DNA from 4 places in the Solibacillus sp. FSL R7-0668 genome. Region 4 is predicted to be linked to each of the others. Evidence: a T-box and tRNA genes for the amino acid it is inferred to sense, from the RefSeq annotation. Region 4 holds a T-box; the other regions hold tRNA genes.
The links. The T-box of region 4 lies ahead of argS (arginine--tRNA ligase). A T-box ahead of a tRNA ligase gene usually reads a tRNA of that ligase, here a tRNA-Arg.
Positions count from the first base shown of each region.

Region 1 (7,010 bases), 1.4 Mb from region 4:
TTTTGAACTTTTTTAGTCGGTTCATTCTCTCACATATAGAAGATTGAATTTAACCGTTCCTTTTGCTTCAATTCCAGAAGCGATGGTTGGACCAAAAGAATTAAAGATTATAAACGTTTTAAATAATGTTGATTCGACGCAAGTTACAATCAGCTCCGAACAACGAAAGTTTTCCATCATAGTGATGAAAATCATACGCGCCCATTGCTATTTGATACCACTAGATGTAGCAAGTACATTAATTATTAAAATATGTACTTCCTCGAACAACAAAACGATGGATTTGGCCATCAACTTATGTAGGTTAGGGCCATTTAGGATATACAAATTCCTGTATTTTATTTCATTACTCACGTCGCTTGACATGGAGCCTCTATCGGTATGAATTCAGCTAATGAATCCAAGCAGGAAGCTTAGCTGGCTTGATAGCCTATCATACCGAAACCTCCATATCAAGCGTAGCTATGCAGAATATTATGCAGGTACTTCATGGCCGTTACATACATTTCTTATTTGCCATACCCAAACGATACAATCGCCATCCCGATTAACTAATAAAAGCACAGACATGAAGTTGGCTATTTCATGTCTGTGCTCTTTATTTTAACAATGTTTGAAGCTTTTCAATAAATGGTTTCAAATAATCTTGAGGAAGTGCCTGCATATCAGCTAAGCTAATTTCCTGACTATCACTCACTTTTTCATCCCCCTGATAATAATAGCCTGTCACCAATGCACTTTTATTGGTATCTTTTGCTATATTAAAAAGATCCATCAATTTCATATAATATATGCCATCTAATTCTTCTCTTTGAATTTGAAATGTATCCAATCCATTTGTTATTTCATAAATAAACACATGCGCAAACTCATAATCTTTAATTTTTTCATTATGTATCGTATAAGGAATGACACCCTAACGCTTTTAGCTCTTCAAAAGCTATATTTATTCCCAATTCCTCATACAGCTCTCTTACACCATCTAAAACCGTTTCTGTCGCCAATAAATACCCTGCTGCTGTTATATCAAATTGATTGGGATAATCCTTTTTCAACTTACTACGCAATTGTAAATAGATCTTCCACTCATCTGCTATTTTTTCTATTATCTAGCAATGAAACACTTCATGCCAATAGCCCTTAGCATGTACTTCATCTCGAATTGCCTCACCAATTTTATGATAATGCTCATCAAAAATTGCCAAGCGTTCTATCATGCCTATCACCGCCTCTATTATTATGAGTATTAAAAAACGCTAAGCAAAAAAAATCTGCTTAGCGTTTTATTTTTCAATTATGTATGACCCGTACGGGATTCGAACCCGTGTTACCGCCGTGAAAGGGCGGTGTCTTAACCGCTTGACCAACGGGCCTATGGCGGAGACAGAGGGATTTGAACCCTCGCGCCGGTTACCCGACCTACACCCTTAGCAGGGGCGCCTCTTCAGCCTCTTGAGTATGTCCCCATAAATACATATGGCTCCGAAGGCAGGACTCGAACCTGCGACCTGCCGGTTAACAGCCGGATGCTCTACCAACTGAGCTACTTCGGAATAATTTATATGGTGGGCCTAAATGGACTCGAACCATCGACCTCACGCTTATCAGGCGTGCGCTCTAACCAGCTGAGCTATAGGCCCTCTTTTTTATAAAACTGGAGCGGGTGATCGGAATCGAACCGACAACATCAGCTTGGAAGGCTGAGGTTTTACCACTAAACTACACCCGCATATGGTGGGTTTGGACGGAATCGAACCGCCGACACTTAGAGCTTCAATCTAATGCTCTACCAACTGAGCTACAAACCCACAAAAAAATGGCGGTCCCGACCGGGATCGAACCGGCGATCTCCTGCGTGACAGGCAGGCATGTTAACCGCTACACCACGGGACCTTTTGGTTGCGGGGACAGGACTTGAACCTGTGACCTTCGGGTTATGAGCCCGACGAGCTACCACTGCTCCACCCCGCGATAATAATATCACTTTGTCTTATTGTATCCTCACGTTTTAATTGGTTGGCAGCCACTTCTTTGAAGCTGCTGCTAATCGCTATCTTCGTTTAGCGATTTGCTCCACCCCGCGATAATACTATTTAATTAAAATGGAGGAGGTAGAGGGATTCGAACCCCCGCGCGGTGTTACCCGCCTGTCGGTTTTCAAGACCGATCCCTTCAGCCGAACTTGGGTATACCTCCGAGATGTTTATATGTTTACTGGTGGACCTTACAGGACTCGAACCTGTGACCGGACGGTTATGAGCCGTCTGCTCTAACCAACTGAGCTAAAGGTCCTTAAGATGGCTACCGAGGGAGTCGAACCCACGACCTTTCGGGTATGAACCGAATGCTCTAGCCAGCTGAGCTAGGTAGCCAGGATCTTTATTTTGGTTATTTATTATGGTGGAGCCTAGCGGGATCGAACCGCTGACCTCCTGCGTGCAAGGCAGGCGCTCTCCCAGCTGAGCTAAGGCCCCATTATAATGGTCGGAATGACAGGATTCGAACCTACGACCCCTTGGTCCCAAACCAAGTGCTCTACCAAGCTGAGCTACATTCCGATAATCTGGCGCGCCCGGCAGGAGTCGAACCCACAACCTTCTGATCCGTAGTCAGACGCTCTATCCAATTGAGCTACGGGCGCTATAACGTTTTTTTTGAAAAATGGTGCCGAGGGCCGGAATCGAACCGGCACGGTGATCACTCACCGCAGGATTTTAAGTCCTGTGCGTCTGCCAGTTCCGCCACCCCGGCATTTTGGAGCGGAAGACGAGGTTCGAACTCGCGACCCCCACCTTGGCAAGGTGGTGTTCTACCACTGAACTACTTCCGCAAAATGCTTAAGATATTTTTTATCTGACAGTTATGAAATTATATGGTGCGGGTGAAGGGAGTCGAACCCCCACGCCTTGCGGCGCTAGATCCTAAGTCTAGTGCGTCTGCCAATTCCGCCACACCCGCTAAAGCAAATTACTGGTGAGCCATGAAGGACTCGAACCTTCGACCCTCTGATTAAAAGTCAGATGCTCTACCGACTGAGCTAATGGCTCTCTAAAAATGGTGCCGGCGAAAGGAGTCGAACCCTCGACCTACTGATTACAAGTCAGTTGCTCTACCAACTGAGCTACACCGGCATTTTAGATATGGTGGAGGATGACGGGCTCGAACCGCCGACCCCCTGCTTGTAAGGCAGGTGCTCTCCCAGCTGAGCTAATCCTCCTGGGTAATATTGTTACATTTCGTAACTGCCCTTTCACTTAAGGACAAGATTTATAATATCAGTATTCATAAAAAAATGCAATGTTTTTTTGAAATCTTTTTTATAAATTATATTTATTTCAAAGTTTCCCATTAAACAACCTTATAAGCCAATGAAAACGATTTCTTGGCATAACGAAATTTTAATATGAATACCCATTTTTTTCAACAGTTGTTTTGCATTTTTATAAAAGAAATTTCTATCATTAACTATTTAACTGTCTGTAAGAAGACTAAAACCCCCTTTTTAGTTTCAATTTACAATTATGTATTCTTCCTACTTTTTGACCGTATAACCTACTGATGTGCAAAATTGGCGTATTTTCCTAGACGCCTAAAAAAATAATTGCTATTGTACACTTATCCTTTAAAGCCCTTTTATTTCAACATTTTCCTAGTAAGAAAACAACAAAAACTACTAGTAATCAGCTAAAATAAACAGCTGCTTACGACTTGCTGACCTCCATTTAACAGTAGATAATAACCTTTGTTTAAACATATAGTTTTCTCTAATTAATTTATAATTATCACATTAACACAAATTCAAACGCTTCGAAATGTTATTTGTCCGTCACGCTGTACGCTTTCCACAAACCCTAAAATTTCAGCAAAATAAACATAGCCAATGACTTCTGATAAGATAAGCGTTGGTATCTTATGTAGTAAATCTCCATAAAGAGCACTCGCCAGTTTCAAGACTGTCTCATTACCTTTATCAATCTGTTTCACAATCCGCTGCACTTTATAATCAATTTTCTCAATATTCAATTGTGCCACTTCAGCAAATTGATCAAATACGGCTTCATGTCCTGCAAATACTGTTGATACCGAATATTTTTGGCATTGCTCAATAGATTGACGTTGCTGTAAGACAGTTGGAAGTAATGATTTTTCGGAATCAAAATCAATTAATGCATTTGTCGTTCCCTTTTCAATCATGAAATCTCCCGTAAATAACCAACCACATTCTTCATCATAGAGAGATATCGAATCCAATGAGTGCCCTGGCGTTTCCAAAGCCTTTAACTCTCCAACATAATCATTTGCTTGTATTGGCTCAATCACAGACTGGATGCGTAGGCCGCCATCATTATGTAATGTTTGCTGCATTTTCTCTATACGTGACGCCATCACTTCAGCACAACCGTAACGTTCATACAGCTCCTGATAAAATTGGATTTTGGTCTTTTGATACGCTGGTGTCAATGCTAATCGCTCTAATGCAAGAGGATGCGCAAATACCGGAATTTGTTTTTTCTCAATAATTTTATTAACCATACCAATATGATCAACATGATGATGGGTCAAAATGATTTGTTCGATATCCATTATGTTTAAACCATATGTAGCAAGCTGTTCTTCAAAAAAAATCTGATATTCAGCTGAATCAATCCCCGCATCTATCAATGTCAGCTTATTCTGATGTTCATATAGATAACAATTAATATTATTCATTTGTCCGTACCGTATTGGATAAATAATAGGATATACTTTTTTAGCCTTACATTCAAAAACTGCGCACATCGCTATACCTCCTCTATTTTTCAAAAGCTATATTTGTTATAATTTTCAAAAAGTCAGTTATTATTGAACAAAAGTATATCGTTATAAAACCTATTTGAAAAGGAGTAATTTAATGACTGCCATTCCATCTACAATTCAGCAATATGTCTCCACAGCACGCCTACATAATTTCTGGCCAAATTTTAAACCTGTAGCCTATGCCATTTATAACGAACTGGAGGTTACATTATTTAATCATCCACGCTGTAACGGAGATAACTATATTACAATAACTAAAACAGACCAATTTAACGCCTGTACGCTTATTTTATTCGATCAATATCCAACCGCAATCGTCGATGAACAGCTATTTTCTACATTTGAAGATATGTATGCTGTGCTTATCCACGAATTATTTCATGGCTATCAATATTCTTATGGTGAAACACGCTTTCCTGACGAATTAATAGGCTTAGATTATTTATTATGTGAAAATAATATTTCATTACGTATTGAAGAACAAAAGGCATTATACAAAGCATTGCAATTTGACCAGCTTGCTGCTCTATATGACTTCATCGCCCTTAGAAAGGTCCGAATCACACTATTTCCTCAAGAAACAATCTATGAAGCTGCCATTGAAACAATTGAAGGTCCTGCATATTATATCGAAAATAAGGCATTCCAGGACATTGCAGCAGACAAATACGAACAGTATATTGAAAAAAGTTTATACATTCTAACTGACGCTTTCGAAAGCCATTTACATATCCGTAAAAGTTGTTACAGTACTGGTCTTGCTATGTGCTTACTTCTTGATCGCTATGCAACAGATTGGCATCAGCAATTTATCCAATCAGAATATAGCTTATTCGATTTTTTCGAATCCTTTTTTCCAAATGTACAATCCAATATATCGCTACCAAGTTACAACCAATTATCAAAAATGATTATTCAAAAAGTTAGTGATTTAAAGCAATCTGACTTTGAACAATTTGACCAATCGATTGGATATAAACTTGTTATTACTGGTACTTTAACAGCTGTAGCCTTTGACCCAATGAATATTACAATACACAATAGCGAAGCCATCCATTTTAATTTCATCAAAATATTAAATGGAATCACGCCCTATACAATTTCACAGCCTATAAAAACAACTTTTGCAGACAATTTTAAGCAAATCACTCGACTAGAACTTTACACGACAGAGAAGCCGATAATCGTTCAAAATCAGGTGATAATAGCCTCTCTCCAGCTTCCTTTCATTGATTTAAAAATAGATAATAATATTTTCTACCTAACAATTTAAGATGATTTTCTCGGTAATTTGTAGAAATTAGCCGCAATACGACTTGTTATCATTTTTTCAATATAAAAAACGCTAAGCAAGAAAAATCTGCTTAGCGTTTTACTTTTCATTTATGTATGACCCGTACGGGATTCGAACCCGTGTTACCGCCGTGAAAGGGCGGTGTCTTAACCGCTTGACCAACGGGCCTATGGCGGAGACAGAGGGATTTGAACCCTCGCGCCGGTTACCCGACCTACACCCTTAGCAGGGGCGCCTCTTCAGCCTCTTGAGTATGTCCCCATAAATACATATGGCTCCGAAGGCAGGACTCGAACCTGCGACCTGCCGGTTAACAGCCGGATGCTCTACCAACTGAGCTACTTCGGAATAATTTATATGGTGGGCCTAAATGGACTCGAACCATCGACCTCACGCTTATCAGGCGTGCGCTCTAACCAGCTGAGCTATAGGCCCTCTTTTTTATAAAACTGGAGCGGGTGATCGGAATCGAACCGACAACATCAGCTTGGAAGGCTGAGGTTTTACCACTAAACTACACCCGCATATGGTGGGTTTGGACGGAATCGAACCGCCGACACTTAGAGCTTCAATCTAATGCTCTACCAACTGAGCTACAAACCCACAAAAAAATGGCGGTCCCGACCGGGATCGAACCGGCGATCTCCTGCGTGACAGGCAGGCATGTTAACCGCTACACCACGGGACCTTTTGGTTGCGGGGACAGGACTTGAACCTGTGACCTTCGGGTTATGAGCCCGACGAGCTACCACTGCTCCACCCCGCGATAATACTATTACTTTTAGCTATTTGTTCCACTTCGAGGCTATATAAACTTATCCATTTTATTAAAATGGAGGAGGTAGAGGGATTCGAACCCCCGCGCGGTGTTACCCGCCTGTCGGTTTTCAAGACCGATCCCTTCAGCCGAACTTGGGTA
Region 1 is NZ_JBBOUU010000001.1:2,965,879-2,972,888, forward strand. Features, by position in the region: gene MKX47_RS14750 (hypothetical protein) at 599-859, opposite strand; gene MKX47_RS14755 (hypothetical protein) at 891-1,067, opposite strand; tRNA gene MKX47_RS14760 (tRNA-Glu) at 1,302-1,373, opposite strand; tRNA gene MKX47_RS14765 (tRNA-Ser) at 1,376-1,466, opposite strand; tRNA gene MKX47_RS14770 (tRNA-Asn) at 1,478-1,553, opposite strand; tRNA gene MKX47_RS14775 (tRNA-Ile) at 1,564-1,640, opposite strand; tRNA gene MKX47_RS14780 (tRNA-Gly) at 1,656-1,729, opposite strand; tRNA gene MKX47_RS14785 (tRNA-Phe) at 1,733-1,808, opposite strand; tRNA gene MKX47_RS14790 (tRNA-Asp) at 1,818-1,893, opposite strand; tRNA gene MKX47_RS14795 (tRNA-Met) at 1,897-1,971, opposite strand; tRNA gene MKX47_RS14800 (tRNA-Ser) at 2,104-2,196, opposite strand; tRNA gene MKX47_RS14805 (tRNA-Ile) at 2,216-2,292, opposite strand; tRNA gene MKX47_RS14810 (tRNA-Met) at 2,299-2,372, opposite strand; tRNA gene MKX47_RS14815 (tRNA-Ala) at 2,399-2,474, opposite strand; tRNA gene MKX47_RS14820 (tRNA-Pro) at 2,482-2,558, opposite strand; tRNA gene MKX47_RS14825 (tRNA-Arg) at 2,565-2,641, opposite strand; tRNA gene MKX47_RS14830 (tRNA-Leu) at 2,663-2,751, opposite strand; tRNA gene MKX47_RS14835 (tRNA-Gly) at 2,756-2,830, opposite strand; tRNA gene MKX47_RS14840 (tRNA-Leu) at 2,874-2,958, opposite strand; tRNA gene MKX47_RS14845 (tRNA-Lys) at 2,972-3,047, opposite strand; tRNA gene MKX47_RS14850 (tRNA-Thr) at 3,056-3,131, opposite strand; tRNA gene MKX47_RS14855 (tRNA-Val) at 3,142-3,217, opposite strand; gene MKX47_RS14860 (MBL fold metallo-hydrolase) at 3,799-4,779, opposite strand; gene MKX47_RS14865 (hypothetical protein) at 4,892-6,070, shown strand; tRNA gene MKX47_RS14870 (tRNA-Glu) at 6,188-6,259, opposite strand; tRNA gene MKX47_RS14875 (tRNA-Ser) at 6,262-6,352, opposite strand; tRNA gene MKX47_RS14880 (tRNA-Asn) at 6,364-6,439, opposite strand; tRNA gene MKX47_RS14885 (tRNA-Ile) at 6,450-6,526, opposite strand; tRNA gene MKX47_RS14890 (tRNA-Gly) at 6,542-6,615, opposite strand; tRNA gene MKX47_RS14895 (tRNA-Phe) at 6,619-6,694, opposite strand; tRNA gene MKX47_RS14900 (tRNA-Asp) at 6,704-6,779, opposite strand; tRNA gene MKX47_RS14905 (tRNA-Met) at 6,783-6,857, opposite strand; tRNA gene MKX47_RS14910 (tRNA-Ser) at 6,925-7,010, opposite strand, start outside.
Region 1: it encodes a tRNA-Arg, which carries the amino acid that the T-box ahead of argS (arginine--tRNA ligase) is inferred to sense. The anticodon was not compared.

Region 2 (7,010 bases), 2.2 Mb from region 4:
CGAAGGCGACTGTCTGGTCTGTAACTGACACTGAGGCGCGAAAGCGTGGGGAGCAAACAGGATTAGATACCCTGGTAGTCCACGCCGTAAACGATGAGTGCTAAGTGTTGGGGGGTTTCCGCCCCTCAGTGCTGCAGCTAACGCATTAAGCACTCCGCCTGGGGAGTACGGTCGCAAGACTGAAACTCAAAGGAATTGACGGGGGCCCGCACAAGCGGTGGAGCATGTGGTTTAATTCGAAGCAACGCGAAGAACCTTACCAGGTCTTGACATCCCATTGACCACTGTAGAGATACAGTTTTCCCTTCGGGGACAACGGTGACAGGTGGTGCATGGTTGTCGTCAGCTCGTGTCGTGAGATGTTGGGTTAAGTCCCGCAACGAGCGCAACCCTTGTTCTTAGTTGCCATCATTTAGTTGGGCACTCTAAGGAGACTGCCGGTGATAAACCGGAGGAAGGTGGGGATGACGTCAAATCATCATGCCCCTTATGACCTGGGCTACACACGTGCTACAATGGACGGTACAAACGGTTGCCAACCCGCGAGGGGGAGCTAATCCGATAAAACCGTTCTCAGTTCGGATTGTAGGCTGCAACTCGCCTACATGAAGCCGGAATCGCTAGTAATCGCGGATCAGCATGCCGCGGTGAATACGTTCCCGGGCCTTGTACACACCGCCCGTCACACCACGAGAGTTTGTAACACCCGAAGTCGGTGAGGTAACCTTTTGGAGCCAGCCGCCGAAGGTGGGATAGATGATTGGGGTGAAGTCGTAACAAGGTAGCCGTATCGGAAGGTGCGGCTGGATCACCTCCTTTCTAAGGATATATTCGGAAACCTTCTCTTGGAGAAGGGGCTCATTAACGTTTGCTGTTCAGTTTTGAAGGTTCATTCTTAGTTGAATGAAATACTTCAAAACTTCGTTCTTTGAAAACTGGATAAAACGACATTGATAAGTAATAAACAAACATAGATCAAGAAATTGATCGTGCAATATCCTTAAAATCTTACTTTTTAAGTAAGTTTAACTTTTGGTTAAGTTAATAAGGGCGCACGGTGGATGCCTTGGCACTAGGAGTCGATGAAGGACGGCACTAACACCGATATGCCTCGGGGAGCTGTAAGTAAGCTTTGATCCGGGGATTTCCGAATGGGGGAACCCACTATCTTTAATCGGATAGTATCTACACGTGAATACATAGCGTGATGAGGACAGACGCAGGGAACTGAAACATCTAAGTACCTGCAGGAACAGAAAGAAAATTCGATTCCCTGAGTAGCGGCGAGCGAAACGGGAAGAGCCCAAACCAAAGAGCTTGCTCTTTGGGGTTGTAGGACACTCTATACGGAGTTACAAAAGAATGATTTAGGCGAAGCGACTTGGAAAGGTCCGCAAGAGAAGGTAACAGCCCTGTAGCCAAAAAGTCATTCCCTCCAGAGTGGATCCTGAGTACGGCGGAACACGTGAAATTCCGTCGGAATCCGGGAGGACCATCTCCCAAGGCTAAATACTACCTAGTGACCGATAGTGAACCAGTACCGTGAGGGAAAGGTGAAAAGCACCCCGGAAGGGGAGTGAAATAGAACCTGAAACCGTGTGCCTACAAGTAGTTAGAGCCCGTTAATGGGTGATAGCGTGCCTTTTGTAGAATGAACCGGCGAGTTACGATTACGTGCGAGGTTAAGTTGAGAAGACGGAGCCGCAGCGAAAGCGAGTCTGAATAGGGCGAATTAGTATGTAGTCGTAGACCCGAAACCAGGTGATCTACCCATGTCCAGGATGAAGGTGAGGTAACACTTACTGGAGGTCCGAACCCACGTACGTTGAAAAGTGCGGGGATGAGGTGTGGGTAGCGGAGAAATTCCAATCGAACTTGGAGATAGCTGGTTCTCTCCGAAATAGCTTTAGGGCTAGCCTCGTGATGAAGAATACCGGAGGTAGAGCACTGTTTGGACTAGGGGGGCATCTCGCTTTACCGAATTCAGACAAACTCCGAATGCCGGATATTTATACACGGGAGTCAGACTGCGAGTGATAAGATCCGTAGTCAAGAGGGAAACAGCCCAGACCACCAGCTAAGGTCCCAAAGTAATCGTTAAGTGGAAAAGGATGTGGCGTTGCTTAGACAACCAGGATGTTGGCTTAGAAGCAGCCATCATTTAAAGAGTGCGTAATAGCTCACTGGTCGAGTGACGCTGCGCCGAAAATGTATCGGGGCTAAACGATTCACCGAAGCTGTGGATGCATACCGTTGGTATGCGTGGTAGGAGAGCGTTCTAAGGGCGTTGAAGTCAGACCGGAAGGACTGGTGGAGCGCTTAGAAGTGAGAATGCCGGTATGAGTAGCGAAACATGGGTGAGAATCCCATGCACCGTATGACTAAGGTTTCCTGAGGAAGGCTCGTCCGCTCAGGGTTAGTCGGGACCTAAGCCGAGGCCGATAGGCGTAGGCGATGGACAACAGGTTGATATTCCTGTACTACCTCCCCACCGTTTGAGAAATGGGGGGACGCAGTAGGGTAGGGTAAGCAGAGCGTTGGTTGTCTCTGTTCAAGCAGTAAGGTGTGTGCGTAGGCAAATCCGCGTACTGTAACATTGAGCTGTGATGACGACTCCGTATGGAGGAAGTTCCTGATCTCACACTGCCAAGAAAAGCCTCTATCGAGGTGGGAGGTACCCGTACCGCAAACCGACACAGGTAGTCGAGGAGAGAATCCTAAGGTGTGCGAGAGAACTCTCGTTAAGGAACTCGGCAAAATGACCCCGTAACTTCGGGAGAAGGGGTGCTCTTGAGCGTGCAAGCGCACGAGAGCCGCAGTGAATAGGCCCAGGCGACTGTTTAGCAAAAACACAGGTCTCTGCAAAACCGTAAGGTGACGTATAGGGGCTGACGCCTGCCCGGTGCTGGAAGGTTAAGAGGAGTGGTTAGCGCAAGCGAAGCTGCGAATTGAAGCCCCAGTAAACGGCGGCCGTAACTATAACGGTCCTAAGGTAGCGAAATTCCTTGTCGGGTAAGTTCCGACCCGCACGAAAGGCGTAACGATCTGGGCACTGTCTCAACGAGAGACTCGGTGAAATTATAGTACCTGTGAAGATGCAGGTTACCCGCGACAGGACGGAAAGACCCCGTGGAGCTTTACTGTAGCTTGATATTGAATTTTGGTACAACTTGTACAGGATAGGTAGGAGCCAGAGATCTCGGAGCGCCAGCTTCGAAGGAGGCGTCGGTGGGATACTACCCTGGTTGTATTGAACTTCTAACCCATGCCCCTTAGCGGGGTAGGAGACAGTGTCAGGCGGACAGTTTGACTGGGGCGGTCGCCTCCTAAAAGGTAACGGAGGCGCCCAAAGGTTCCCTCAGAATGGTTGGAAATCATTCGCAGAGTGTAAAGGCATAAGGGAGCTTGACTGCGAGACCTACAAGTCGAGCAGGGTCGAAAGACGGGCTTAGTGATCCGGTGGTTCCGCATGGAAGGGCCATCGCTCAACGGATAAAAGCTACCCCGGGGATAACAGGCTTATCTCCCCCAAGAGTCCACATCGACGGGGAGGTTTGGCACCTCGATGTCGGCTCATCGCATCCTGGGGCTGTAGTCGGTCCCAAGGGTTGGGCTGTTCGCCCATTAAAGCGGTACGCGAGCTGGGTTCAGAACGTCGTGAGACAGTTCGGTCCCTATCCGTCGTGGGCGTAGGAAATTTGAGAGGAGCTGTCCTTAGTACGAGAGGACCGGGATGGACACACCGCTGGTGTACCAGTTGTCTTGCCAAAGGCATCGCTGGGTAGCTATGTGTGGACGGGATAAGTGCTGAAAGCATCTAAGCATGAAGCCCCCCTCAAGATGAGATTTCCCATTACGCAAGTAAGTAAGACCCCTGAAAGACGATCAGGTAGATAGGTTCGAGGTGGAAGTGTGGCGACACATGTAGCTGACGAATACTAATCGGTCGAGGACTTAACCACATGTTTACGAACATCAATGAAACGTTTATCCAGTTTTGAAAGAATGAATTCTTTCAAACCAATAAGTGAAGTGATGATGGCAAAGAGGTCACACCTGTTCCCATACCGAACACAGAAGTTAAGCTCTTTAGCGCCGATGGTAGTTGGGGGTTTCCCCCTGTGAGAGTAGGACGTCGCTTCGCTTATTTTTTTTAATGCTTCAATAAGTAATATATGTCGGAGGGGTAGCGAAGTGGCTAAACGCGGCGGACTGTAAATCCGCTCCTTAGGGTTCGGCGGTTCGAATCCGTCCCCCTCCACCATTTTTATTTTATAGGGGCATAGTTTAAAGGTAGAACTACGGTCTCCAAAACCGTCAGTGTGGGTTCGATTCCTACTGCCCCTGCCAATCTTTAAATAATAATGGCGGTTGTGGCGAAGTGGTTAACGCACCTGATTGTGGTTCAGGCATTCGTGGGTTCGATTCCCATCAGTCGCCCCATTTAAAATTTAAGTTAATACCTTTGGGGTATAGCCAAGCGGTAAGGCAACGGATTTTGATTCCGTCATGCCCTGGTTCGAATCCAGGTACCCCAGCCATTTTCTCATTTAGAGAGCCATTAGCTCAGTCGGTAGAGCATCTGACTTTTAATCAGAGGGTCGAAGGTTCGAGTCCTTCATGGCTCACCAGTTTATAATCATATACATTGTCAGAATATAAATTCTAAGCATTTTATAGAAGTAGTTTAGAGATATTGAAATCGTACTTTAATTTAAAATGCCGGGGTGGCGGAACTGGCAGACGCACAGGACTTAAAATCCTGCGGTGAGTGATCACCGTGCCGGTTCGATTCCGGCCCTCGGCACCATTTTTATACGCGCCCGTAGCTCAATTGGATAGAGCGTCTGACTACGGATCAGAAGGTTATGGGTTCGACTCCTGTCGGGCGCGCCATATAAATTTTTAAAATGACAGAGCGGAATGTAGCTCAGCTTGGTAGAGCACTTGGTTTGGGACCAAGGGGTCGTAGGTTCGAATCCTGTCATTCCGACCATTACAATGGGGCCTTAGCTCAGCTGGGAGAGCGCCTGCCTTGCACGCAGGAGGTCAGCGGTTCGATCCCGCTAGGCTCCACCATTTAATTTTTATATCAATCATGGCTACCTAGCTCAGCTGGCTAGAGCATTCGGTTCATACCCGAAAGGTCGTGGGTTCGACTCCCTCGGTAGCCACTTTAATATGTCGGAGGTATACCCAAGTTCGGCTGAAGGGATCGGTCTTGAAAACCGACAGGCGGGTAAGACCGCGCGGGGGTTCGAATCCCTCTACCTCCTCCATTTTAATTAAATAGTTGTAATAAAGTGATATTATTATCGCGGGGTGGAGCAAATCGCTAAACGAAGGTAGCGATTAGCAGCAGCTTCAAAGAAGTAGCTGCCAACCAAGTAGAGCGCGATGATACAATAAGACAAAGTAATACAATTATCGCGGGGTGGAGCAGTGGTAGCTCGTCGGGCTCATAACCCGAAGGTCGCAGGTTCAAGTCCTGTCCCCGCAACCAAATGGTCCCGTGGTGTAGCGGTTAACATGCCTGCCTGTCACGCAGGAGATCGCCGGTTCGATCCCGGTCGGGACCGCCATTTGTGGGTTTGTAGCTCAGTTGGTAGAGCATTAGATTGAAGCTCTAAGTGTCGGCGGTTCGATTCCGTCCAAACCCACCATATGCGGGTGTAGTTTAGTGGTAAAACCTCAGCCTTCCAAGCTGATGTTGTCGGTTCGATTCCGATCACCCGCTCCAGTTTTATATAGGGCCTATAGCTCAGCTGGTTAGAGCGCACGCCTGATAAGCGTGAGGTCGATGGTTCGAGTCCATTTAGGCCCACCATATAAATTATTCCGAAGTAGCTCAGTTGGTAGAGCATCCGGCTGTTAACCGGCAGGTCGCAGGTTCGAGTCCTGCCTTCGGAGCCATTGCATGGCCCGTTGGTCAAGTGGTTAAGACACCGCCCTTTCACGGCGGTAACACGGGTTCGAATCCCGTACGGGTCATTTTTAAGCGTGTAGCATAGGCTACACGCCTTTTTTATAGCCAAATTTTAGTGAAATGCAGAAAAACTAAAACTTAGTTAACGAATAAAAAATTAGAACCAAAGAAGCTTTAAATGGACTGCTTCTTTGGTTCTTTTTTGTGATTAAGGGCATCTTCAAATTCTCTTGTGTAAGCGGCGAAAAAATCAATTAGATTGTGAAGAGGATTTGTAATGGGTTAGAGAAGAATACTCATATAAATTTCATTAACAAATTGTCCATTGATCCATAGCGAGTCTTTTTTTATACCTTCTTTTGTAAAGCCCATTTTTTTATAAAGATGAATGGCATGGCTATTATGCTCAATAACAGTTAACTCTAGGCGGTGTAATTGTTGCTGTTTTGCCCAAATGAGTACATGTTGAAATAGCTTAGTACCTGTACCTTTTCCGCGACTAAGGCTGTGTACACCTATTGCAATGGACGCACGATGAGAGGTACGAGCCAAATTCTCAGCCTTTACTAGTAGATAGCCTAAAATTCTTCCTTTATCTTCTGCAACAAAGAAGCTGGATTTAGGAGCACTGTTCATTGTTTTAATATATTTGCTTAAGGAATCAGAGGTAAGCTGTCTTTCATTTGGTTCAAATAGCATAAAACCAGAAGCTTCAGCGTCGTGCATTACTTCTAAAATATGTGGTGCATCTTGTTCGTTTGCTTGTCTTATTAACATAAAAAAACGCCTCCTACAAAAAATCGTCTCAAATGAAAAACAAGGGATAAAGAAATAATGATTAAAAAATATCTCATGTTTACCATTTTTAGTGTACCATTGATTTACAATAAAAATGGAAATTTTTAATTTACAGTAGGAAAAATAGTGACGTCATAAACAAGGAAGAAATGGAGGTTTTGCTTTTACTAAAATACTGGCTAGGTATTGCAATGCTTTTTTGATAGTCACGGCATGTAAAACGGCGGTGATAGGAGATACGGATAAGAGAGTACAACGGATGAACAATTATTGAAATTGGAGTTGT
Region 2 is NZ_JBBOUU010000001.1:3,746,928-3,753,937, reverse strand. Features, by position in the region: rRNA gene MKX47_RS18805 (16S ribosomal RNA) at 1-819, shown strand, start outside; rRNA gene MKX47_RS18800 (23S ribosomal RNA) at 1,035-3,962, shown strand; rRNA gene rrf (5S ribosomal RNA) at 4,029-4,144, shown strand; tRNA gene MKX47_RS18790 (tRNA-Tyr) at 4,181-4,264, shown strand; tRNA gene MKX47_RS18785 (tRNA-Trp) at 4,277-4,350, shown strand; tRNA gene MKX47_RS18780 (tRNA-His) at 4,368-4,443, shown strand; tRNA gene MKX47_RS18775 (tRNA-Gln) at 4,467-4,541, shown strand; tRNA gene MKX47_RS18770 (tRNA-Lys) at 4,556-4,631, shown strand; tRNA gene MKX47_RS18765 (tRNA-Leu) at 4,722-4,810, shown strand; tRNA gene MKX47_RS18760 (tRNA-Arg) at 4,820-4,896, shown strand; tRNA gene MKX47_RS18755 (tRNA-Pro) at 4,920-4,996, shown strand; tRNA gene MKX47_RS18750 (tRNA-Ala) at 5,004-5,079, shown strand; tRNA gene MKX47_RS18745 (tRNA-Met) at 5,101-5,174, shown strand; tRNA gene MKX47_RS18740 (tRNA-Ser) at 5,187-5,279, shown strand; tRNA gene MKX47_RS18735 (tRNA-Met) at 5,429-5,503, shown strand; tRNA gene MKX47_RS18730 (tRNA-Asp) at 5,507-5,582, shown strand; tRNA gene MKX47_RS18725 (tRNA-Phe) at 5,588-5,663, shown strand; tRNA gene MKX47_RS18720 (tRNA-Gly) at 5,667-5,740, shown strand; tRNA gene MKX47_RS18715 (tRNA-Ile) at 5,751-5,827, shown strand; tRNA gene MKX47_RS18710 (tRNA-Asn) at 5,838-5,913, shown strand; tRNA gene MKX47_RS18705 (tRNA-Glu) at 5,920-5,991, shown strand; gene MKX47_RS18700 (GNAT family N-acetyltransferase) at 6,209-6,703, opposite strand.
Region 2: it encodes a tRNA-Arg, which carries the amino acid that the T-box ahead of argS (arginine--tRNA ligase) is inferred to sense. The anticodon was not compared.

Region 3 (7,010 bases), 1.3 Mb from region 4:
TGAATGGCTACTCCGATGGGCTGCGTGGCAAAAATCATTTGCGCAACGGGAATGCCGTAATTCCCTGAGTTGATTAGAACGACACTATTTTTAAACACCGCTCCCTCTTTTTTATCCAGCTTCATCAGCTTGGCTAATAGCTGACTTAGGAGCATTTGTGAGCCAATAAAGAGCACGATAAATGCCGTAATTTGTCCGACTACACTAAGTTCAACGGAGGTTTCGTAAATATTAATAAAGACCGCTGCTGGCATAAAGCAATAGGTAATCAGCTGAGACAGTGCCTTCAAATTAAATTGAAACTTCCGCTGCAAGATTGCTCCAACAACGAGCAGCACTAAAATCGGTGCAACGATCTTGAAGAAAATCATCGATAAATATTCCATATGCACGCTCCTTTTGTGCCTCATTTCTCTAGTTGTTTATTATAGCGCATTTTTTCGTTCATGCGTTTGAAGTTTGATCATTTAACGTGGAAAACGCCTATGATCTTAAAGATCATAGACGCATATTTCACCCTAGATTAAGAGTTCAAGATTTTATAAATAATCAATGGCTTTCAGTGCGTTGTAGAATAGCTCAGCAAACTCACCGCGTGTTAATTCCTTCGTTGGTCCAAAGGAATCCGCCGCATTGACAACGCCGAATAGCTCTAAAATGGCGATGCTTTGACGTGCCTCTAGCGATAAATACGTAATATCCTTAAAGCTCGATGGGAATCCGCTGTATGCTCTTGAGACATCTCGATTTAAGTAACGATACATATTGGCAATCATAATGGCTGCTTCCTGCTTAGTTACAGCCCCTTCACCATTGAAGTACGAAGAAGTGAAGCCACTCATAATCCCAGCTTCTAATAAGCCCTGTACCTGTTGAAGGTCTCGTTCATTTTTAACGTCTTGATAGCTCGACTTACTAGCGCTCGATAAACCTAGTGCTGTCGCCATCATGGACGCCGCTTCAAATTTCGTCACTTGCTTATAGCTTTGCGATAATCGCGGTTTGGCCTCAAATAAAATGCCTCGTTTCGCTAATTCACGCATCGCTGTACCTTGTGCATTATTCGGAAGGTCGCTATAGGCAGGCGCTGCTGTTGCTTTAAATGTTCCGCTTGTTTTTGTTCGAATAATAAAGCTTGAACCCTCTATTTTAAAGGAAGCTGATGAACTCGATTCGGCTACTCGTTCAATAATTTGTGAAGCATTGCCATTCAATACGTTAAATGGCACATGGATTTCTACATATTCTGAAAACGTTTTTGCCTGCTTGCCTTGTTTAAATTGAATGTTCAACTGATTGTTCGTGACATTTACTGTCACACCCACTGTTGCTGTTGCCGCATATAAATCAGCCGATGGAATGACGATTTCGATGTCATCAGCCTTTAAGATTTTGCTGCGGTCCTTAATACTTTGTGCCTGTGTTGTCGTAATCGACGCGGTATAACGTCCATTTTGATATTTCATTGTTTCATAGGTTGTCCAGTCCGTTGATGGTGTGTATGAAGACGATGACGAGTCTGTCTCCGAATCATCTGGGATATAAATGGAATCGTATTTCGGTTTTTCAATAACGATCCCGCCAGGCTTGATGTCATGAATGTAGTCCGGGTAATACGTATACACCAAATCAATATATTTCGGATCTTTCCACATCGTCTCTAATCGCACAAGCTTTTCGTACGTAGTAACATGTTTCTTTGCCTCAGTAGATAAGTTATTGTAATACGCACGTGCCTTCGCAATTTCAGCCTGCGTTGAATTGCGGGTAATGTCATTCATGTACACATCGAATGCATTGGCATCGAGCTTGGCCTGCTTCACAACGGTATTGTCATAAATGATTTTGTTTTCAGCATCGATTAATTTCTGTAAATTCGTTACGTATTCCTTCGCCAATTGACTTAAGGCATTATACGCGATCCGAATATTTTTAACTTGTGCCTCTGTGTAGCTGCTTGTAATGCGGTCGATGCGGTCTTGAACGACAGCCGCTTCTTTTTTGGCGATTTCAGTAAGTTCTTCGATGCGCGTTTCATAATAAACTAACGCTTCTAACGTACTTTTCGAAATGTATTTTTTCGCAGCTTCTGATAATGCGTCATATGCTGTACGTGCTGCGATAATTTCTACTGCCGTTGATTCATTAGATAATTCTGCTATTAATCTTGTTACTTCTTCTGCTGCGGCTTTATCTTTTGCATCCGCTTCTTCATTTTCTTTATCTTCAAGGGCTATTAATAAGCCGTCTAGAGATTTAGCAAAACTAACCGTCTCCTCAGCCGCCATCGCCCCATCAGCCACAACAACACTAGCCGGCACCGCAACCAGTGCTGCTAAGATTTTTTTCGATTGGTTCATGTATGACACAACTCCTTCTCATTTCTCTCTATATACAAAATTATATTACTTATTATATCGGCAAACATCCCATAATTTAGAACAATAATAGACAAAGAACTAAGAAAATAGAAGCTTTTAGCAATCGCTATCCAATACATCACCCCAAACTCACTCGATTTGCAGGAACAAACGATACATGATACTGTAAAATAAAACCAAGCATAGAGGAGGAACAGTTGTGAAACGTTATTTTATCGCGATTTTTTGTGCGATTCTTTGCCTCGGTAGCTTGACACTGCCAGCCGATAAAGCCGAAGCAAAACAACTATTTAAAGACATCCCGAAGAGCCATTACGCCTCCGAAGCCATTCAGTGGGCGTATGAATTTGATATTATCAACGGCTATCCTGATGGCACATTTCGTCCCAATCAGGCCGTAACCGAGCAGCAATTTGCCCAAATATTCGCCAATTATTTTGATTTAGAACCTACTGCAGAGGAGCTCGATAAATTTTCCAAAAAGCCCATTGCCTCCGATGCCATTTATAATACGCTCGCTACCTATCAAGTCCCGCTAAATGGCTATTTCGATAATCAAATACGAAACGCAGCCATCACTCGCGGAACAGTCGCCCAAGCCCTTGCGTACATGCTCAACGGTGATACAACACTAAATGCATCCATACAATTTTTATTGGACTATCACATCACCTCGGGACAAAACCCGAAGTATGAAAACACCAATCTCCAGCGTTATTTCGGTACTACGAATAATTTAACGCGTGCACAGCTGGTCGTTTTCTTTCACAAGCTACAAGCAAAAAGCTTTTTCTATATTTCCCCTGAAGCCGACCAAAGCTTTGAAAACACAGAGCAATACGCACTCAATAAGCGCGCAAACTTAGCCCGCAATATGCTCGACAAATCACTAAGAAAAGGCTCCAATTGGTCTACTGAAGGAAACAACAAACCAAGCAAAACGTGGAATGGCGAATACACTTATTTCTACAGCTATGGAAAGGGGGATCTCGATTCACGTGGCCGTATCTTATCAATTACGGACAGTTCCAAATCCAGCTTTAATGTCATGTATTACACATACGATGGTTGGAATTCGGGTACTGTTGAAGGCGTAGCAACAATCGTCTCAGATAAAAAAGCACGCCTCAACAAAACATCTGAAGGCACACGCTGTGTCATTGAATTTGAAAAAGTCGGGGTAAATTCTATTAAAACAACTGAATTTTATTGTGAAGGTGGTCGTGATAAAGGGACAAACTTTAATGGTACCTTAACACTTGAAACGAACTAACTTTTTTCTTAATTATTTTTAGAGGATGAATGAAGTGAACGAGGTGTTGGTGTTTTTGCATAAATCTGTGCAGATCATTAGCACCTTATCCGTTTCTATGTATATTGAGCGAGCTAGAACTATCTTGCTCTTGGTTTGTGGATATTTGTAAATTTTTGGTTTTGTTTGCGAATTAGCGCGCATATTTTCGAATACCAAAAAATCACATAATCATTTCAATTTGAACCTATTTTTAATTTTCTTAACATCAAAAAAACACATCGCATTAGCGATGTGTTTTTCTTTTAATGTATGACCCGTACGGGATTCGAACCCGTGTTACCGCCGTGAAAGGGCGGTGTCTTAACCGCTTGACCAACGGGCCAATGGCTCCGAAGGCAGGACTCGAACCTGCGACCTGCCGATTAACAGCCGGATGCTCTACCAACTGAGCTACTTCGGAAACATACTATGGTGGGCCTAAATGGACTCGAACCATCGACCTCACGCTTATCAGGCGTGCGCTCTAACCAGCTGAGCTATAGGCCCATACTATGGTGGGTTTGGACGGAATCGAACCGCCGACACTTAGAGCTTCAATCTAATGCTCTACCAACTGAGCTACAAACCCACAAAAAAATGGCGGTCCCGACCGGGATCGAACCGGCGATCTCCTGCGTGACAGGCAGGCATGTTAACCGCTACACCACGGGACCAACATATTAGTTACTACTTATAAAATTAAATGGAGGAGGTAGAGGGATTCGAACCCCCGCGCGGTGTTACCCGCCTGTCGGTTTTCAAGACCGATCCCTTCAGCCGAACTTGGGTATACCTCCAAAGGGAAAATAAAATATATGGTGGAGCCTAGCGGGATCGAACCGCTGACCTCCTGCGTGCAAGGCAGGCGCTCTCCCAGCTGAGCTAAGGCCCCATTATAATGGTCGGAATGACAGGATTCGAACCTACGACCCCTTGGTCCCAAACCAAGTGCTCTACCAAGCTGAGCTACATTCCGATCTGTCATTTTAAAAATATATATGGCGCGCCCGACAGGAGTCGAACCCATAACCTTTTGATCCGTAGTCAAACGCTCTATCCAATTGAGCTACGGGCGCTAAAACTACTTGTTGTTATTTTTAAAATGGTGCCGAGGGCCGGAATCGAACCGGCACGGTGATCACTCACCGCAGGATTTTAAGTCCTGTGCGTCTGCCAGTTCCGCCACCCCGGCATTTTGGAGCGGAAGACGAGGTTCGAACTCGCGACCCCCACCTTGGCAAGGTGGTGTTCTACCACTGAACTACTTCCGCAAAATGCTTAGAATTTATATTCTGACAGTATGTAAATTTATAAAACTGGTGAGCCATGAAGGACTCGAACCTTCGACCCTCTGATTAAAAGTCAGATGCTCTACCAACTGAGCTAATGGCTCTCTAAAATGGTGCCGGCGAAAGGAGTCGAACCCTCGACCTACTGATTACAAGTCAGTTGCTCTACCAACTGAGCTACACCGGCATTTTAGATATGGTGGAGGATGACGGGCTCGAACCGCCGACCCCCTGCTTGTAAGGCAGGTGCTCTCCCAGCTGAGCTAATCCTCCTGGGTAAATAACCTAGCGACGTCCTACTCTCACAGGGGGAAACCCCCAACTACCATCGGCGCTAAAGAGCTTAACTTCCGTGTTCGGTATGGGAACGGGTGTGACCTCTTTGCCATCATCACTAGATTATTTGAAAGAATCATTCTTTCAAAACTGGATAAACGTTTCATTGATGTTCGTAAACATGTGGTTAAGTCCTCGACCGATTAGTATTCGTCAGCTACATGTGTCGCCACACTTCCACCTCGAACCTATCTACCTGATCGTCTTTCAGGGGTCTTACTTACTTGCGTAATGGGAAATCTCATCTTGAGGGGGGCTTCATGCTTAGATGCTTTCAGCACTTATCCCGTCCACACATAGCTACCCAGCGATGCCTTTGGCAAGACAACTGGTACACCAGCGGTGTGTCCATCCCGGTCCTCTCGTACTAAGGACAGCTCCTCTCAAATTTCCTACGCCCACGACGGATAGGGACCGAACTGTCTCACGACGTTCTGAACCCAGCTCGCGTACCGCTTTAATGGGCGAACAGCCCAACCCTTGGGACCGACTACAGCCCCAGGATGCGATGAGCCGACATCGAGGTGCCAAACCTCCCCGTCGATGTGGACTCTTGGGGGAGATAAGCCTGTTATCCCCGGGGTAGCTTTTATCCGTTGAGCGATGGCCCTTCCATGCGGAACCACCGGATCACTAAGCCCGTCTTTCGACCCTGCTCGACTTGTAGGTCTCGCAGTCAAGCTCCCTTATGCCTTTACACTCTGCGAATGATTTCCAACCATTCTGAGGGAACCTTTGGGCGCCTCCGTTACCTTTTAGGAGGCGACCGCCCCAGTCAAACTGTCCGCCTGACACTGTCTCCTACCCCGCTAAGGGGCATGGGTTAGAAGTTCAATACAACCAGGGTAGTATCCCACCGACGCCTCCTTCGAAGCTGGCGCTCCGAGATCTCTGGCTCCTACCTATCCTGTACAAGTTGTACCAAAATTCAATATCAAGCTACAGTAAAGCTCCACGGGGTCTTTCCGTCCTGTCGCGGGTAACCTGCATCTTCACAGGTACTATAATTTCACCGAGTCTCTCGTTGAGACAGTGCCCAGATCGTTACGCCTTTCGTGCGGGTCGGAACTTACCCGACAAGGAATTTCGCTACCTTAGGACCGTTATAGTTACGGCCGCCGTTTACTGGGGCTTCAATTCGCAGCTTCGCTTGCGCTAACCACTCCTCTTAACCTTCCAGCACCGGGCAGGCGTCAGCCCCTATACGTCACCTTACGGTTTTGCAGAGACCTGTGTTTTTGCTAAACAGTCGCCTGGGCCTATTCACTGCGGCTCTCGTGCGCTTGCACGCTCAAGAGCACCCCTTCTCCCGAAGTTACGGGGTCATTTTGCCGAGTTCCTTAACGAGAGTTCTCTCGCACACCTTAGGATTCTCTCCTCGACTACCTGTGTCGGTTTGCGGTACGGGTACCTCCCACCTCGATAGAGGCTTTTCTTGGCAGTGTGAGATCAGGAACTTCCTCCATACGGAGTCGTCATCACAGCTCAATGTTACAGTACGCGGATTTGCCTACGCACACACCTTACTGCTTGAACAGAGACAACCAACGCTCTGCTTACCCTACCCTACTGCGTCCCCCCATTTCTCAAACGGTGGGGAGGTAGTACAGGAATATCAACCTGTTGTCCATCGCCTACGCCTATCGGCCTCGGCTTAGGTCCCGACTAACCCTGAGCGGACGAGCCTTCCTCAGGAAACCTTAGTCATAC
Region 3 is NZ_JBBOUU010000001.1:251,592-258,601, reverse strand. Features, by position in the region: gene MKX47_RS01300 (AEC family transporter) at 1-386, opposite strand, end outside; gene MKX47_RS01295 (S-layer homology domain-containing protein) at 540-2,360, opposite strand; gene MKX47_RS01290 (S-layer homology domain-containing protein) at 2,581-3,654, shown strand; tRNA gene MKX47_RS01285 (tRNA-Glu) at 3,947-4,018, opposite strand; tRNA gene MKX47_RS01280 (tRNA-Asn) at 4,021-4,096, opposite strand; tRNA gene MKX47_RS01275 (tRNA-Ile) at 4,106-4,182, opposite strand; tRNA gene MKX47_RS01270 (tRNA-Phe) at 4,189-4,264, opposite strand; tRNA gene MKX47_RS01265 (tRNA-Asp) at 4,274-4,349, opposite strand; tRNA gene MKX47_RS01260 (tRNA-Ser) at 4,380-4,472, opposite strand; tRNA gene MKX47_RS01255 (tRNA-Ala) at 4,492-4,567, opposite strand; tRNA gene MKX47_RS01250 (tRNA-Pro) at 4,575-4,651, opposite strand; tRNA gene MKX47_RS01245 (tRNA-Arg) at 4,675-4,751, opposite strand; tRNA gene MKX47_RS01240 (tRNA-Leu) at 4,779-4,867, opposite strand; tRNA gene MKX47_RS01235 (tRNA-Gly) at 4,872-4,946, opposite strand; tRNA gene MKX47_RS01230 (tRNA-Lys) at 4,993-5,068, opposite strand; tRNA gene MKX47_RS01225 (tRNA-Thr) at 5,076-5,151, opposite strand; tRNA gene MKX47_RS01220 (tRNA-Val) at 5,162-5,237, opposite strand; rRNA gene rrf (5S ribosomal RNA) at 5,248-5,363, opposite strand; rRNA gene MKX47_RS01210 (23S ribosomal RNA) at 5,424-7,010, opposite strand, start outside.
Region 3: it encodes a tRNA-Arg, which carries the amino acid that the T-box ahead of argS (arginine--tRNA ligase) is inferred to sense. The anticodon was not compared.

Region 4 (7,010 bases):
GCACACTTAAGAGATAAAGATTTAGTGAAATTCGGTACAGGCATACATAAATTTAATGGTTTTAGTGTGCAATTTTAGTGGAACTATTTTTCTAATATAAAATATCATTTTCAACATTATTAAAGATAGAAAAACCATCTCATTTAAAATGTAAATGAGATGGCTAATTTTTATACTTTTTTAATATCTTAGTGGATTATTGCGATTGAATAATATGATCATTAACAAAAGCTTTTATGAAAAATAATTCATTATCATTAGGGTCTCTCTTATTTTCTAGCTTAAAGCATGCTACAGCATTTTCTATTGAGCCTGATGTTACAGCCTGACTTGCTGCTGTTAACTCTTCCCAGAATATATTCATTTCATTTAAATCACATATTGATTCATGACCAAGTAGGAACCCTTCTGCATCATACTTTTGGATGTCGTCAATCATTGGTAATAGCAAGGATTGCCTATAATGATGTAAAGAATTTGTCGTTTTACCGTATGGACAGTCTCCTAAGAAAATTACTTTTTCGTCCGGAATATAAACGACTGTAGAATCATCAGTATGGGTAGCTTTAATTCTCTCAATTATGCAAAGTTTATTTCCTAAATCAATCGTTAATGAATCTTCAAAAATAACATCTGGAGAACGCAATTGAAAGCTATCTCTGTTGGGTATTTCAGATTGTATAATTTCCATGCACATAGAGTTGATTTCATTATTAGCTACATACTCATGTAATGAATCATCATCAAATGTATAGTTTCTCCATTTTTCCAACATTTCATTAGTTAGACGATTAACAATAATTGTTGCATCAATTTCATTCATTCCTAAAAAGTGATCCCAATGCGCATGCGTAATCACCATATATTTAACTGGGGGTACATTTAGCTTTTCGATTTCTACTAAAAAATCAAGAGCATGCTGTGTTGAATTCCCAGCGTCAATTATTAAACTATATTGGTCACCACATACCAAGCCTAATGTTGGTCGGTCTTTTTCATCTTGATTCGGTAAATAATAGATTGTATCACTTAGTTTATTTAACATGTTATGTTTCCTCTATTCTTGAAATTTGTTGTGATGAAAGAGAAAATCTACATGTATATGATTAAAATTATGAAAGATTTCCTCGTATTATTTTTTTACCATTGGACTAATACCTCCTACATTATTAGGTAAATTATAACATATTTTATTTCTTTTGGTTGATAAAATCACAAATGCAACTTTGAGTGTTTTGTAGTCGGAAAATTCAACTTAATGTAATATAGAATGTACGTTCTTGAAGTGGGGGGAGATTAAGTGGCTAAAAATAAATATCGACAAGTCTGGAATTTAGATAGTATCTTTCAAAGTATGAAAAAATCAAATCAATTGACAAATCATATACAGGATATTGAACAAGGATTAGCTAAATTAGATGGATGTATTGCAGTTACAAGAATTTCAAGTGTAGAAGATGCTGAGCCTATTCTCAACATACTAATGGATTTCGACAGGTTGAAGCTTAAATTGTCACAAGCCTCCTCCTTTATCACTTGCGTTTTAGCTCAAAACTCACCTGATCAAGAGGCGAGTGTTTTGCAAGGCAGAGTTACTAAATTAAAAAGTAAATATGGTATTACATTAACAAATTTTCAGGCTATCTTAGCGAGCACTGCATTGGAAATCTGGATTAATGTTCTTGAATCTGAAGAGTTGAAAGCCTTTAAATTTATTTTGGCAGAATGGCGTGAAGAAGGTGAAACAACATTAACTTCTAATGAAAAAGCGATTGTGTCTAAGCTATCAATTGATGGCTATCATGCGTGGGGACAGCTCTATCAAACATTAATGGGCAATCTCGAAATCGAAATTCAACTGGATGGGAAGTCGCAAAAATATTCAATAGGGCAAGCTTTGAATTTGCGCGCACATCCGAATGAAGAACTTCGTAAAGTAGCACACGAAAAATTAGAGCTTACATGGTCAGAACAAAAAGAAAACTTTGCCAAAGTGTTAAATCATATCGCTGGTTTTCGACTTCAACTATATGGTTTTCAAGGTAACGAGGATGTTTTAGAAGAGCCTTTACGTAAAAATCGAATGAAAAGACAAACACTTGAGGCAATGTGGTCTGTTGTCAGTAAGCATAAAAATGCCTTTGCACAATATTTAATTCGAAAAGGGAAAATGACTGGTGAAGAAAAGATGCAATCCTATAACTTTTGGGCAAATTTTGAATCAAACAGCCAAAAGATTCATTATGATGATGCATTTGATTTCGTAAAAGGCTCCTTTCGTAAATTTGGAAAGGAGTTAGAAGCATTCGTAATAACAGCAGTTGAAGAGGGGTGGATTGAAGCGGAAAATCGCCCTAAAAAGTCAGCCGCTGCATTTTGTGCGGGCTTTCCGATGTCTGAGGAATCAAGAATTTTTATGACATTTGATGGAACGATGAAAGGTATTTTAACACTTGCACATGAACTAGGTCATGCCTTTCATAATACAGCCATGAAGGGGATTTCAAGTTTGAACCGACAATATCCACTATGTATTGCTGAAACGGCTTCATTCTTTGCTGAAATGATTGTATTGGATGCTGCAATTGAAGCGGCTGAATCGACATCAGAAAAAATAACATTACTTGACGAGAAATTAAAAAGAAGTGTCATGAATTTTATGAACATTCACAGTAGGTTTCTTTTTGAGCAAAATTTTTATGAGGAAAGAAGAAATGGGCTCGTTTCGACACAGCGATTAAATGAGTTAATGCAAGAAGCAATTTTGGATGGATATAGAAATTCTCTTGATAATGTCTCAGTATATACGTGGCTTTGGACACCGCATTTTTATATTACAGATGCACCATTTTATAATTTTCCATACACATTTGGCTATTTACTAACATATAGCTTATATGAAAAAGCTAAAGAAATTGGTCCTGACTTTGAAAATATGTATATTCTATTGTTGCGAGATTCAGGGGAAATGTCCATGGAAAAATTGATCCTAAAGCATTTAGGTGAGGATATTACAAAAGAAGCCTTTTGGGAAAAAGGAATGAAGCTTTGTGTACAGGATGTCGAACTTTTTCTGGAATTAACCGCGTTAGAAAGAGTTTAAAAATATAAGCATTAAAGGGCGAAAGAAGTGAACTAGATGGACATTCGAAAGCATTTTTCTGCACCGTTTGTGAAAGGTTTATTATTAACGCTTGTCATTGCAATCGCCGCAAAATACATTGCCTTGTTGCCTTTTTTCTCGATTATGGGGCAGCTTGTCATTTCAATCATCATCGGGATGATTTGGAAAGCAACGATTGATGTTCCAGAGGCATGGCAAACGGGTATTTCATTTTCAAGCAAAAAATTATTACGTTTAGGGATTATTTTACTAGGAATGCGCTTAAATTTAGTGGATATTTATCATGCGGGCGCGAGTGTATTTTTGATTGCTTTGATTAATTTAGTTTTTGCATTATTTATCGTATACGGACTTTCAAAGGTTTTCGGCATAGAGAAAAAACTTGGCATTTTAACAGCATGTGGAACCGCTATTTGTGGTGCGGCTGCGGTTGTAGCGATTGCGCCCCAAGTGAAAGCAAATGAAAAAGAAACCGCCATAAGTGTCGCGATTGTGGCATTACTTGGAACGACCTTTACCCTTGTTTATACGCTGTTATATTCAGTGCTTGGTTTAACACCGACAGAATACGGAATTTTTGCCGGTGGGACATTACATGAAATTGCCCATGCCATTGCAGGCGCTGCAGCTGGTGGTGATGAAGCAGTCAATATTGCCATCGTTGTAAAGTTAACACGTGTTGCTTTATTAGTGCCGGTAGTGATTTTGATTGGGTTTTGGTATCGCAGAAGTGAAGAGGGACAAGAGAAAGAGCCATTTTCATTAAAGACGATACCTTGGTTTATCGTTGGATTTTTAGCAATGAGCGCCTTTAATTCACTGGGCATTGTCCCGCAGTCTGTTGCACAGGTTATTGTTAGTATTGCCTATATTTTAATTGCCATGGCGATGGCTGGTTTAGGATTAAATGTGGAACTAAAAACCTTCAAGAAATTAGGTGGAAAAGCATTTGGTGTAGGGCTTATTGGGTCCGTTTGTTTGTCCGTTTTAGGATATCTGTTAGTTGTTTTGTTTCAGTAAGATGAGAATGGGTAATCAAAATAACTATTGACTAACCTCCTATTATATGTATATAATCAATCTCAAATTTAGAAAAATCAGTGAAGAAGAAAGTAGCTTATATGATTTTGGCGAAGCGAGTTAGGGACGGTGGGAGCCTAATGCAAAAAATATCGGTGAAGCGCACTTTGGAGATGCATCCTGAATGGAGTAGGGAATGCCGGGGAGTCACCTCGTTACGAATGGAAAGCGGTCACAGCAATGTGGCAACTAGAGTGGTACCACGGGAATCAATAGCTCTCGTCTCTTTTTTAGAGACGGGGGCTTTTTATATTGGAGGGAGAAAAAAATGATTCAAACAGTCGCAAAGGTTTTAGAACAGACCATTGAAGGTGAGCTAACAACAGTAGAAATTACCGCTTTACTAGAAAAGCCCAAGCATCAGCATTTAGGGGATCTCGCGTTTCCATGCTTTACACTTGCTAAAAAAATGAAACAAGCACCGCAGCAAATTGCTCAATCCATTGCCGAGAAAATCGAGCACCCATTTATACAAGACGTTCAAGTAGTTGGGGGCTATATTAATTTCTTTGTCAATCAGTCAGCAGTTACGCAGCAGGTTTTGATAAGCATTAGGGATAGTGGGGATAACTATGCTCAGGCAGAGAATAATGGTCAACGTGTTGTCATTGATTTTTCATCACCGAATATCGCAAAGCCGTTTTCGATGGGCCATTTACGTTCGACGGTCATCGGCAATGCACTTGCGAATATTGCACAAAAGAATGGCTATGAGGTTGTTCGTATCAACCATTTAGGGGATTGGGGGACGCAATTTGGTAAGCTAATTGTTGCCTACCTATTGTGGGGTTCCAAGGAAGCAATTGAGGAAGCACCGATTCAAGAGCTATTAAAACTTTATGTGAAGTTTCATGACGAAGCAGAGCAAGATGAAGCACTGAATGACAAAGCGCGTGCTGCCTTTAAAGCCTTAGAGGATCAAGACGCGGAAGCAACTGCATTATGGGAATGGTTTAAAAATGTATCACTTGTGGAGTTCAGGGGAATTTATGAACAGCTTAGTATTGAGTTTGATTCCTTAGAGGGGGAAGCTTTTTACAATGACAAGATGCAGACTGTAGTAGAGGAGCTACATGCTAAACAATTATTAACAGTTTCAGATGGCGCAAATGTGGTGGAGCTAGATGATGAGATGCCGCCGTGCTTAATTACGAAGCAGGACGGCGCAACGCTTTATGCGACACGTGATTTAGCAGCAGCCTTTTATCGTCAAAAACACTATCGCCCAGAGAAAATTTTCTATGTTGTAGGCAATGAGCAAACACTGCACTTCAAGCAATTCTTCAAGGTTATAGACAAGATGGGCTATTCATGGGCAAAGCGGCTCCAGCACGTACCTTTTGGAATGATATTAAAGGACGGTAAGAAAATGTCGACACGTAAAGGTAGAGTGATTTTGCTAAAGGATGTGTTAGATGAGGCTGTTCAAACCGCAAAGCAAAATATTAAGGACAAAAATCCAACGTTATCAAACATTGAGGAAGTGGCACAGCAGGTAGGCGTTGGCGCGGTAATCTTCAATGATTTGAAAAATTTCCGTATGAATGATATTGAATTTTCATTAGAGCAGATGATGAATTTTGAAGGTGAAACCGGTCCTTATGTGCAGTATACCTATGCGCGTATTTCGTCTCTGTTGGAAAAAGCGCAATTTACATCATTTAATCTTGAAGTAACAGACTTAGAGGAACAAGCTTGGCCAGCTATTCTTTGTTTACAAGACTACCCGAAAGCGGTGAAAGAGGCTTACGAGCAGGCTGATCCATCCATTATTGCGAAATATGTGCTTCAATTAGCGAGAGCGTTTAATAAATATTATGGTCATACAAAAATCTTAGTGGAGGATTCGGCAAAGGAGAGCCGATTACTGTTTTGTTACTGTGTAGCAACCGTATTGGAGGACGGGCTGAAGTTGTTAGGATTGAAGGCACCGAGGGATATGTAATAAGAAAAATAATGATTCATTGTAATGAAAAGATGTCCGAGCAGAAATATATGGCTCGGGCATCTTTTTGTGTTTGATGTGTAATATATAATTGATAAAAGTAATTTATATATTACAATTGGTGGTATAGGTAATCATTCCCTTTTATGCGTTTTAGAGTTTCATAACCCGAATATGAGCTTGATTATCCAAATTGGCTTTGCTAAATGCTTCGGTGGGCTATCGCATAATTAGAATGCATAAATATACGTGAGATTTTACAGGTTTTATTTATGATTTCACGTAAGATACGTGCGAATTTTCAGATTTACGTGCGATATTTGGGAAATACGTACGAATTATCAAAAAACTCCAATTAAAATCAAGAGCTTATGGTGATGAGCCATAAAAGAACACAATTTATAAAGTATATCGAAAGGGGGCTTGCTGTTGAAGGATGTTGTGATAACGAATCATGTGAAGGTTCGACGGATTGAGCTCGGCAATTTAACGCAGGGGGAATTAGCTAAACAAGTGGGTGTCACCAGACAAACGATGAATTTAATCGAAGCACAAAAGTATAACCCGACAATTAAAGTTTGTTTGCTAATTGCGGCTGCACTGGATACGTCAATAGATAAATTATTTTGGTTGGAGGAAAAGTCATGACGAAAATATTCACCTATATTCCGCTTGTTTGTTTTTTATTGGTGTTCTTTTTAATGGAAGCTATGTTGTTAAAAGGCTTGCTACTAATCTTAATGATTGTGTTAATTATTTTTGCAAAATATAAACGCAGTCAGTTTGAAGAAGACGTTGAATTTGATGACCGTGTCAATGCTAATATTACAAAATGGTCTTTACGAACTATTTTTATACTCA
Region 4 is NZ_JBBOUU010000001.1:1,578,887-1,585,896, forward strand. Features, by position in the region: gene MKX47_RS07630 (MBL fold metallo-hydrolase) at 1-78, shown strand, start outside; gene MKX47_RS07635 (MBL fold metallo-hydrolase) at 197-1,045, opposite strand; gene MKX47_RS07640 (M3 family oligoendopeptidase) at 1,301-3,103, shown strand; gene MKX47_RS07645 (YeiH family protein) at 3,140-4,144, shown strand; T-box leader at 4,216-4,434, shown strand; gene argS (arginine--tRNA ligase) at 4,473-6,149, shown strand; gene MKX47_RS07655 (helix-turn-helix transcriptional regulator) at 6,579-6,797, shown strand; gene MKX47_RS07660 (hypothetical protein) at 6,794-7,010, shown strand, end outside.